Regions from separate parts of the Streptomyces sp. NPDC007896 genome, predicted to be linked through region 2. Evidence: riboswitches for the same ligand, from Rfam matches in the RefSeq annotation. Region 2 holds a riboswitch; the other holds the start of a gene.
The links. Region 2 has a riboswitch for cyclic di-AMP ahead of ACFZDJ_RS46120 (peptidoglycan DD-metalloendopeptidase family protein). Riboswitches for the same ligand answer to the same signal wherever they lie in the genome.
Positions count from the first base shown of each region.

Region 1: linked by a shared signal. The riboswitch ahead of ACFZDJ_RS33235 (NlpC/P60 family protein) and the one ahead of ACFZDJ_RS46120 (peptidoglycan DD-metalloendopeptidase family protein) in region 2 are both predicted to bind cyclic di-AMP.

Region 1 covers NZ_JBIBKX010000011.1:375,480-381,165, reverse strand. Annotated here, with positions in the region: gene ACFZDJ_RS33240 (UvrD-helicase domain-containing protein) at 1-1,992, opposite strand, end outside; cyclic di-AMP (ydaO/yuaA leader) riboswitch at 2,286-2,458, shown strand; gene ACFZDJ_RS33235 (NlpC/P60 family protein) at 2,466-3,644, shown strand; gene ACFZDJ_RS33230 (tellurite resistance/C4-dicarboxylate transporter family protein) at 3,740-4,714, shown strand; gene ACFZDJ_RS33225 (hypothetical protein) at 4,874-5,227, opposite strand; gene ACFZDJ_RS33220 (NlpC/P60 family protein) at 5,640-5,686, shown strand, end outside.
Region 2 covers NZ_JBIBKX010000022.1:46,350-52,035, reverse strand. Annotated here, with positions in the region: gene ACFZDJ_RS46125 (alpha-galactosidase) at 1-1,711, shown strand, start outside; cyclic di-AMP (ydaO/yuaA leader) riboswitch at 2,013-2,171, shown strand; gene ACFZDJ_RS46120 (peptidoglycan DD-metalloendopeptidase family protein) at 2,174-3,166, shown strand; gene ACFZDJ_RS46115 (hypothetical protein) at 3,412-4,986, shown strand; gene ACFZDJ_RS46110 (DUF6250 domain-containing protein) at 4,983-5,686, shown strand, end outside.

The DNA of each region.
Region 1 (5,686 bases), on a different contig from region 2:
GACGCCGTTGCCGTCCTCCTCGTCCGGGATCTGGTCGGAGTCTGCGACGAGCGCGACCCGCTCCAGGAACGCGGAGAGCCCACCGGACGCCGTACCAGCACCCGCACCCGCAGCCGCACCGGCACCGGCATCCGCCGTACCCGCAGCCGCCCCCGTGCCTTCGCCTTCGCCCTCGCCGGTCTCCTGCTCGAACTCCAGGGCCACGGCGGCGAGCTCCTGAAGGTTCTCGATCCGGGTCTCGTCCTGCGGGTCGGTCGAGGCCTGCAGCTCGGCGAGGTAGCCGGTGCGCTCGAGGACCGCCTCCAGGACGGTCGCCGGGCCCGCGCCGGACTCGACGATCGTGCGGAGGTCCTCCATGAGCGTGTTGAACCGCTTCACGGCGTTCGTCGACCGCGCCGCCATCCCGTACGCCTCGTCGACGCGGCGCAGCGCCTGCGAGAAGCTGATCTTCTCGCGCTGCGAGAGCGCGTCGATCATGGCCTCGGCGCGCTCGCCGATGCCGCGCTTGGGAACGTTCAGAATGCGGCGCATCGGGACCGAGTCCTCGGGGTTGGCCAGGACCCTCAGGTACGCGAGGACGTCCCGGACCTCCTTGCGCTCGTAGAAGCGGACGCCGCCGACGACCTTGTAGGGCAGGCCGACGCGGATGAAGATCTCTTCGAAGACACGGGACTGGGCGTTCGTCCGGTAGAAGACGGCGACGTCACCCGCCCTGGCCTCGCCCGCGTCGGTGAGACGGTCTATCTCGTCGGCGACGAACTGGGCCTCGTCGTGCTCGGTGTCGGCGACATAGCCGGTGATGTTCGAACCGGCGCCCGCGTTGGTCCACAGGTTCTTGGGGCGGCGGGACTCGTTGCGCTCGATGACCGCGTTGGCGGCGGACAGGATCGTCTGGGTGGAGCGGTAGTTCTGCTCCAGCAGGATCGTCGTCGCGTCCGGGTAGTCCTCCTCGAACTGGAGGATGTTGCGGATGGTCGCGCCGCGGAAGGCGTAGATCGACTGGTCGGCGTCGCCCACGACGCACAGCTCGGCGGGCCCGAGCTCGCCCTCGGCGGGCGGCGCGTCCTCGGGCCGGTCACCGGCGGCCGGGCCGACGAGCTCCCTGACCAGGGCGTACTGCGCGTGGTTCGTGTCCTGGTACTCGTCGACCAGGACGTGGCGGAAGCGGCGCCGGTAGTGCTCGGCGACGTCCGGGAAGGCGCGCAGCAGGTTGACCGTGGTCATGATCAGGTCGTCGAAGTCGAGCGCGTTGGCCTCGCGCAGCCGCGACTGGTACATCGCGTAGGCCTGGGCGAGGGTCTTCTCGAAGCCGTCGGCGGCCTGGGCGGCGAAGTCCTCCTCGTCGATCAGCTCGTTCTTCAGGTTCGAGATCTTGGCGCTGAAGGACTTGGGCGGGAAGCGCTTGGGATCGAGATCCAGGTCACGGCAGACGAGCGCCATCAGCCGCTTGCTGTCGGCGGCGTCGTAGATCGAGAACGAGGAGGTGAAGCCGAGCTTCTTGCTCTCGCGGCGCAGGATCCGCACACACGCGCTGTGGAAGGTCATCACCCACATCGCGTTCGCGCGCGGGCCGACGAGCTGCTCGACGCGCTCCTTCATCTCGCCCGCGGCCTTGTTCGTGAAGGTGATCGCGAGGATCTGGCCGGGGTGGACATGGCGCTCGCCCAGCAGATGGGCGATGCGGTGGGTGAGCACCCGGGTCTTGCCGGAGCCCGCGCCGGCCACGATGAGCAGCGGGGAGCCGGAGTGCACCACGGCCGCGCGCTGGTTCTCGTTCAGCCCGTCCAACAGGGCCGCCGGGTCCACGGCGGGGCGGGGCGCGCCGTCGCGGTAGTAGGCGTCCCGGCTCGCGGACACGTCGAAGCGACCGCCGAACAGGTCGTCCGGAAGCGGCTCCGGCGCCCCGTCCTCGGGCGGCGGCGGGGGCTCTTCCTCGTGGGCCCCGGAAGGCTGGAGGTCCGCCAGAAAGCTGTCATCAAAGAGGCTGCTCATCGCTCTCCGAGTCTAGGCGGCCCCACTGACAACCCGCGGCCACCCTGGAAACCCGACCGGATTTTCCAACGACCGCGCATGATCCCTTTCCGCCACCCTTTCCGCCGCGGACGCCGTTACCGTTCAGGATCGTTTCATTACGGTCAGCCACAGTCGGTCCCGATCAATGACCTCCAAGGTCAAGGTCACGAAAATGTATCGGGCATATCGCACATCAAACTTCACAGAACACTTATGAGTTGGCTAGCGTGCCGGGCAGGCCGCTCGACCCAACCGGCGAACACCGCCGGGCCGTGCGGCCTCCGCCGAGTCCGGTGCGCCGTACGGCAGCCGGAGCCGGGGACCCAACCGACCTTGGGGTGAATCGGTCCAACTGTCCGCTGGGACAAGGACCGTAGGGCAAACCTTCCGGAATCACCCGCCCGAACCCGACAGCTAACTCGGTAGGCGGAAGACGGAAGGAGTCGCCTCTCTTGGCGTCGCATCGCAAGTGGAGTCCTACGGGTACGCGCATAGCGGGTATACGGACCCCCGCCCTCGCCACGGCGGCCCTCACCTCCGTGGCCCTGCTCTCCCAGACGGCGAACGCCGCGCCCTCGGCCGATCCCAAGCCGAGTGTCGAAGAGGTCGAGAAGAAGGTCGACGACCTCTACCACCAGGCCGAGGCGGCGACCGAGAAGTACAACGCGACCAGGGAGAAGACCGCGCAGCAGCGCAAGCGCGTCGACTCCCTCCTCGACGACGTGGCCCAGCGCACCGAGAAGCTGAACACCGCGCGCGAGGAGCTGGGTTCGTTCGCCGCGGCGCAGTACCGCACCGGTGCCGCCGCCCCCGACACCGCGACCCTCCTGCTGGCCGACAATCCGCAGGACTACTTCGACCAGACCCAGCTGATGGACCGGCTGACCAGCCGCCAGAAGGTGGCCGTCGACGACTACATCACCGAGCAGGCCGCCACCACCAAGAAGCGCGCGGAGGCCTCCCAGAGCCTGCAGACGCTCACCACGACGCAGAGCGCGCTGAGGACGTCCAAGGCCGACGTGCAGCGCAAGCTCGCCGAGGCGCGCGACCTGCTCTCGAAGCTGACCGCCGAGGAGAAGGCGCGGCTCGCGGCGATCGAGAAGAAGAAGCAGGAAGCGGCCGACCGCAAGGCGGCTGAGCTGGCGCAGCAGCAGGCCGCCGCGGAGAAGAAGGCCCAGGAGGCGGCCGCCCAGCAGCAGGCGACCACCGGGACCACCGGGACCACCGCCACCACCGGGACCACCGGGAGTTCGGCCACCGACTCCTCGTACACCGCCAAGGCCGACAAGGCCCTCGCCTTCGCCCGCACCCAGATCGGCAAGCCGTACGTCTGGGGCGCGACCGGGCCCGGCTCCTACGACTGCTCCGGCCTCACCCAGGCCGCCTGGAAGGCCGCCGGCGTCGATCTCCCGCGTACCACCTGGGACCAGGTCAACGTGGGCACGACGGTCCCGCTCTCCGACATCAAGCCCGGTGACCTCGTCTTCTTCTACGACGACATCAGCCACGTCGGCCTCTACATCGGCAACGGCATGATGATCCACGCCCCCAAGCCGGGCGCGTACGTCCGCGAGGAGTCGATCTTCTACGGCGGCGAGTCGATCATCCACAGCGTGGTGCGTCCGGCCTAACGCCCCGGCGCCCGGCACACGCGCGTGGGGCTCCTCGGACTCCACGCGCGCGTGGCCCGCCGCCAACCCTCTCGAAGGTCCTTAGCATCGGGCCCATGTCAGCCATCTCCCCGCCCGGCACCCGGTGGACCGGCCTGCGCACCTGGTGGGCGCAGAGTCCGCCGGGCGCCGGAGCCGCGATCCTGGCCACCGGCATCATCTCGATCGGGCTGGAGCAGACCGGCTACGAGATCCTGTCCCGGATCGTGCTGGCCCTGGCGGCCGTCGGCTGGCTCGGGCTCGCCGCGGCCTTCGTCGTACGGCTGCTGCGAGAGCGGGAGCGGTGGCTGGCGGAGGCCGCTACGCCGGGCGCGCTCACCGCGGTCGCGGCGACCACCGTGCTCGGCACGCGGCTGGTCACGCCGGGGTGGGAGGTGCCGGCCGAGGCCCTGCTCGCCCTGTCGGCGGTGCTCTGGCCCGGGCTGCTCTTCCTGGTCGTACGGCAATGGCGGCCCCGTATGCCCGGAGCGGTGTTCCTCGGCTGTGTGGCCACGCAGGGGCTCGCGGTGCTGGGCGCGACGCTCGCCCCCGCGACGCACACGGACTGGCTCGCGCACGCGGCGCTGGTGCTGTTCTGGCTGGGGCTCCTGCTCTACGCGCTGGCGCTGTTCTACTTCGACTACCGCGAGGTCGCCACGGGCGCCGGGGACCAGTGGGTCGCGGGCGGCGCGCTCGCCATCTCGGCGCTGGCGGGGTCGAAGCTGATCCTCGCGTACCAGGCGAACATCTACCTGTGGAACAACGACGACAACGGCGTGCTGCGCTGGGTGACCGAGGCGCTGCTCGTGCTCGTCCTCGGCTCGTACTGCGTGCTGGCCGTGGCGGAGGCCCTGTGGCCCCGCCCGCGCTACGACGTGCTGCGCTGGGCGACCGTGTTCCCGCTGGGGATGACGGCGGTGGCGGCGCTGTCGGTCGCGGCCGCCATCGGCGTCGGCTGGCTCAGGGGGCTCGGGCAGGTGCTGCTGTGGGTCTCGGTCGCGGCGTGGCTGGCGGTGGTGGTCGTGGCGGTCAGGCGTCCTCAGGAGCCGTAGCCGTCGGGCGTCCGCAGGACCGTAGCGCCGTCGGGCGTCCGCAGGACCGTAGCGCCGTCGGGCGTCCGCAGGACCGTAGCGCCGTCGGGCGTCCGCAGGACCGTAGCCGTCGGGTGTCCGAAAGCGCCGTGGCCGTCCGTGGGGGCCTTCGGGGGGCCGTCAGGTCCAGAGCACCGCGATGAAGATGTTCGCGGTCGTGAGCAGCCCTACGAGCCCGAACAGGCCCTTGTCCACCTTCTCGTCGTCCCGCTTCACATAGACGAGCCCGAGGATCACGATCAGCAGGGCGAGCTTCACGCCGATCTTGATGGTGTTGACCGAGTGGTCGTCGGCCTGGTTGAGGCCGACGAGGGCGACGCCCGTGACCAGCATGGTCAGCGCGCCGTGCAGCATGGCGGGGACGAACCGGGCGGTGCCCTGGCCCATCGCCTTCATCTGGGTGAGGAAACCGCCGAGGAGCGAGGCGATGCCGATGATGTGCAGGCCGACGAAGAGATGGATGAGTACGTCCATGGAGCCGGAGCCTAATCGGCGGCCCTCACCCCCCTTGTCACCGGCCCACCCCCTGTAGACCACTACCACCTGGGAACCACCGATTGTCCCGGAACCGCCCCATCGGTCATCACACCGCGTGAAGTCGACGGAGCCGGGCCGGGATCACGGTCACATGCGGTCACCCCGCGATCCAGTGGCGCCACTTCCGTACATGACGTTACCGGGGCATCACTCTCAGGTTTAGCGTCCTCCACCAGGTGACCGGCTCCCCACCGCCGCCCGGGCCAGGGGCGGCAGCCGGACACCACCGCCGAGAAAGGTCCGGCGGCGGCCCGCTCCCCCTGTGTGGGGCCGCCGCCGGACGTGTCCCCGCTGACCGCGCTCGTCCCCGGCGGTCGTACGCAAGTCCCCGGGAAGGATGTGGGCCCTCGTGGCAGCGCACCGAAAGGCCAGACAGCGCTCGCTCGGTGGAAACAC
Region 2 (5,686 bases):
CCGGATGCGCGGCGACGTCGTCGAGCGCTGGGTGACCCTGGCCAACGAAGGGCCCTGCCTGGAGTTGCTGCGCGCGGACTCCGCGACCTGGACACTGCCGGAGCGCGACGGCTGGCGGCTCTCTCAGCTGCACGGGCGGTGGGCGGCCGAGTCCCGGCTCGCGCGCTCCCCCCTCACCTACGGTGAGAAGGTCATCGGCAGCCGCCGCGGGCACACCGGGCACCAGCACCTGCCGTGGGTCGCGCTGGACAGCGGGGCGAGTGAGGAGAGCGGCGAGGTCTACGGGTGCGCGCTCGGCTGGTCGGGCTCGTGGCGGATCTGCGTGGCTCAACTCCCCGACGCGCGCGTGCAGATCTCCGGCGGCGCGGGGTACGACGACTCCGGACTGTTGCGTCTGGAGCCGGGGGAGTCGTTCACCACCCCCGTCTTCGCGGGGCTGTGGAGCGACGGCGGCTTCGGCGCGGCGAGCCGGACGTGGCACGCGTACCAGCGCGCGTACGTGATCCCGGACGCGGACCAGGACCGGCCGGTGCTCTTCAACTCCTGGGAGGCCACCCACTTCGACATCTCCGAGGAGCGGCAGCGGGAGCTGGCCCGGCGGGCCGCGGAGATGGGCGTCGAGTTGTTCGTCGTCGACGACGGGTGGTTCGGGGCGCGGACGAGCGACCGCGCAGGGCTCGGCGACTGGACCCCCAACCCGGACCGCTTCCCGCAGGGACTGAAGCCGCTCGCCGACGACGTGCACGCGCTCGGCATGCAGTTCGGGATCTGGGTCGAGCCGGAGATGGTCAATCCTGACAGCGAGCTGTACCGCGCGCACCCCGACTGGGTGCAGTTCCAGCCGGGGCGGACCAGGACGGAGTTCCGCAACCAGCTCGTACTCAACCTCGCCCGCCCCGACGTCCAGGAGTACCTGTGGGAGCAGCTCGACAGTCTGCTCTCGAGTGCCCCGATCGACTATGTGAAGTGGGACTTCAACCGCTGCTTCACGGACGCCGGTTGGCCCGGTGAGCCGTACCCGCAGAAGCTGTGGGTCGAGCACGTGGAGGCCCTGTACGGACTCCTGGACCGGCTGCGCGCCGAGCACCCCGGGGTCGCCTTCGAGTCCTGTTCGGGCGGTGGCGGCCGGATCGACCTCGGCGTCATGGCGCGCACGGACCAGGTGTGGACCTCCGACAACACCGACCCGCTCGACCGGCTCGCCATCCAGCACGGCTTCAGCCAGATCCACCCGGCCCGGATCATGGCCGCCTGGGTCACGGACAGTCCGAACGCGCAGCTCAACGGACGGATCAGCTCGCTGCGGTTCCGGTTCGTGAGCGCCATGGCCGGGGTCCTCGGGGTCGGCGGTGACCTGGCCGACTGGAGCGAGGTGGAGCTCGCCGAGGCGCGGGAGTGGGTGGAGCGCTACAAGGAGATCCGGCCGGTCGTGCAGCGCGGCGACCTCTACCGGCTGCGGCCTCCAGGCGGCGGCCTGAGCGCGGTGCAGTACGTGCACGGCGACGAGACCGTCGTCCTCGCCCTGCTCCAGGCCCAGCACCACGGCGAGCCGGTCGCCCCGCTCCGGCTGCGCGGGCTGGATCCGAGCGCCGCGTACGAATGCTGTGAAACGGGCGAAGTGCACCGGGGTGCGGTGCTGTTGCATCACGGGTTGCGGACGGAGCTGCGTGGGGACTTCGATGCGGCAGTTATCCGGCTGCGTCGCATGTGAGTGTTCTGTCCGTATTGATGCCTTCATTCCAACTGGCCCTGGAATAAAGGACCGTGGTGCGATGTGCGTGAGCAGCGTCATATTCGTGACGATGCGTTGCGGTCCCGCTTTCTCAATCGGCCCGAATTTCCTGGCGGTTTGCGGGACGGGGGAGATCATTGTCCACGGAGGGTGACCGGAATTCCGGCATGGATCAAGGGGGGCACGCGCACAGAAAAGCCACATGGTTGGCGATGCGCCCCCATCTCGCTTACGTTCGCCCTCAATCCGGACGGACGCCCAATCCTGCCGCCGCCCGGTATCCGCACACCCACCGGTAACCGGCAGGAGCGGGGGACCCACAGGTACCACGCCTGTTCCGGTCTCCGGAACGGCTAGGGGTAAAGCCGCGCAGCCGCGTGGCCGGGCATCTCCAGCCCGCACCCGACAGCTCACCTCGCAGGCGCCGGAGAGGAATTCTTCATGCCCGCGAAGGGTAAGCACCGCCGCCCCAAGTCCCAGCGTTTCTCCCGCTCGATCGCCGTGGCCGGAACCGGTGGCGCCGCGCTCGCGCTGCCGCTGATGGGGGCCGCCGGTGCCCATGCCGTGACGCCGACAGTCGCGGTTTCGTCCACTCCGGAAAAGACCGCGACGATTTCCGGCGCGACGGTTTCCAAAAAGTCCGCGACGGTTTCGGAAAAGACCGCTACGGCCTCCACGGCCGCGACGAAGACCTATTCGGTGAAGGCAGGCGACTGGCTCGCCAAGATCGCCGAGCGGCAGCACCTCAGCGGCGGCTGGCAGAAGCTCTACTCCGACAACCGCCAGGCCATCGGCGGCGACCCCTCGCTGATCCACCCCGGCCTGAAGCTCGCGATCGGCGAGAAGGCCGCGTCGACCGACAACACCAAGCCGTCGACCAAGCCATCGGCCAAGTCGTCCACGCAGTCGTCCGCCAAGACGGCCACGCGGTCGTCGGCGCAGCCGGCCACCGAGTCGTCCAGCGCGGCGGACGCGCCCAAGACCCAGGCCGCGGCCACCCAGGCCACCGGCACCGCCGGCAACACCGGTTACACCCTGCCGGTCGAGGGCGCCACCATCGGCACCGGCTACAAGGTCGCCGGCAGCATGTGGTCCAGCGGCTACCACACCGGCGTGGACTTCGTGGTCCCGACCGGCACCACCATCAAGGCCGTCGCCGCCGGCACCGTCGTCTCGGCCGGCTGGGGCGGCGCGTACGGCAACCAGGTCGTCATCCAGCACGCCGACGGCCGGTACTCGCAGTACGCCCACATGTCCGCCCTGTCGGTCTCGGCGGGCCAGACCGTGACCGAGGGCCAGCAGATCGGCCTCTCCGGCGCGACCGGCAACGTCACCGGTCCGCATCTGCACTTCGAGATCCGCACCACCCCGAACTACGGCTCGGACGTGGACCCGGTCGCGTACCTGCGCTCGCACGGTGTCGCCGTCGGCTGACGTCCGCCGCGTCTTTCACGACCTTCGAGGGCCGGACCTCCGCGATCGCGGAGGTCCGGCCCTCGGCGTTTCTCCGCGCGTCCCGGCGTGGTCATTTCATGATCGGCACATTGCGGTCTTGTGGCACCGGCGCACGAGGTGTCGACACGGTGCGAGGGTGACTCCACAGTGATCTCCGTAAGCGCTTTCTGTGTCTTCGGCGACGGCATCGCGGCCGTCGTCGCCACCGCAAGGAGCCCGCCATCGTGAGACCTCGAAGACTCGGCGTCACCGCCGCCGCCGCGCTGCTGGCCGGACCGGTCGACGCGCCCTCGCACGCCACCGAACAGCATCCGCCGCCGCGCCGGATCGTGGAGAGACTGGACCGCGGCCTGGTCGCCGTCCCCTCCGGCAAGGGCACCTTCCTGAGCTGGCGGTTACTCGGCACGGAGTACGCGCTCCCCCAAGTTCTCGGCTCCGCTCGAACAGGGGGTACCCCCACCGGGGACGCGATCGCGTTCAACGTGTACAAGGGCGGACGACGGCTCAACCGGGCGCCGGTCATCCGCTCGACCACATACCAGGACGACAGCCGGGGCACCGGCACGTACGCCGTGCGTGCCGTCGTCAACGGCCATGAGCGAAAGCCGAGTTCGGCGGCGCTCGACTTCGCGAAGGGCTACGCCGAGATTCCGCTGGCCGCCGTCGACGCGCCCGCCGCGATCAGCGGCTCGACGGCGATCGGCGGCTACCGCAACGACGACAACGTCACCGTGTACGACCTCGACGGCGACGGCAGGGCCGAGGTGCTGGTGCACACGGCCGACGGGACCACCTTCGCGGACGGAGCGAAGGTGACCGCCGACTCGCCCGCCAACCAGTTCATTTCGGTGATCGACGGGGAGACGGGCCTCGAGTGCACCCGGCAGCCCGTGCCCGACGACCTGGTCGCCGGCGGCCCCTCCGGCGGGCACTTCGGCATCGCGTACCTGGACGGCGTACACCCCAGCCTCGTCACGAAGTTGGTCACCCGGGTCGGTGCCAAGCGCGGAGCCTTCCGGATCCTCTTCCAGACCTGGGACTTCAACGGCACGGATCTGAGACGGCGTTGGAAGTACGTCGTCCCGGCCGGCAGCGGCGCCACCAGCTTCCACCAGATCCGGACCGTCGACGTCGACCAGGACGGCAAGGACGAGATCGCCGACGGCAACTACGTGGAGGGCGGCGACGGCACGCTGCGCTATGTCGTCGACGGTGCCGGACACGGCGACCGTTTCGACATCGCCGACCTCGACGTCGGCAGGGGCAGCGCCGCCGACATCGACCCCGGCCACCCCGGCTACGAGTACTGGACCTCCACCGCCGACGTCACCCGCCCCGGCGCGGGCGTCTTCAACGTCCGGGACGGAAAGATCTCCACGACCACGCCCAGCGTCAACTTCCGCATCTGGTGGGACGGCGACAAGGGCGCCGAGCTCCTCGACTACACGCATGTCGACAAGTGGGACCCGAAGACCGAGACCAGCACGCGCCTCTTCGACCCGGCCGGTGTCGTCTCCGGCGCCCGCAACGCGACCCCGTTCTACGGCGACCTCCTCGGCGACTGGCGCGAGGAGATCCTCGCCGAGACCGGTGACCACACCGCGCTGCGCCTGTACACCACCACCGAGCCGACGAAGACCCGTATCTACACGCTCGCCCAGAACCCCGGCTACCGCCTCGGCTGGACCGTGCGCGGCTATCTCCAGTCGACGTACACGGACTACTACCTGGGCACCGAGACCCGGCGGGTGCCGAAGCCCGCCATCACCACCGCCGCTCGTACGGAAGGAACCTCATGACCACCCGCAGAGCCTTCGCGACCCTCGCCGCCGGTGCCGCGCTGTCGGCGCTCGTACCGGCCATCACCGCGAGCGCCTCGCCGCGTCACCGTCGCGGCCGGCTCATCGCCCACGACGGCTTCCGTCGCGGCCTCGGCCAGTGGGTCACCGAACTGCAGGACGGCGGCACGGTCACCGCCTCGCACGGTGTCCTGGAGATCGACGTACCGAGCGGTGCGACGGTCTGGTTCAAGCAGAGGCTCGAAGGGCCCTACGTCATCGAGTACACCGCCACACCCGTCTCCGAGGGCGGCGTCAACGACCGGGTCTCCGACCTCAACAACTTCTGGAACGCCGTCGACGTCCGTTCCCCGGACGACCTCTTCGCCACGCCGCGCGGCGGCGCATTGGCCGAATACGACTACCTGAAGACGTACTACGTCGGATACGGCGCCAACACCAACACGACCACGCGGCTGCGCCGGTACGTGGGGGAGCCGGGCGTCCGCCCACTCGTCTACGACTACACGGAGCCGCTGCTCACGGCCAACGAGCCGAACCGTGTCCGGATCGTCTCGGACGGCTCCACGGTCCGCTGGTGGAACAACGGACGGCTGGTGTTCGACTACGGCGACCCGGAGCCGTACACGAGCGGGCACTTCGCGTTCCGGACCACATGGAGCCACTTCCGGATCGAGGACTTCCAGGTGTGCCGGCTGTT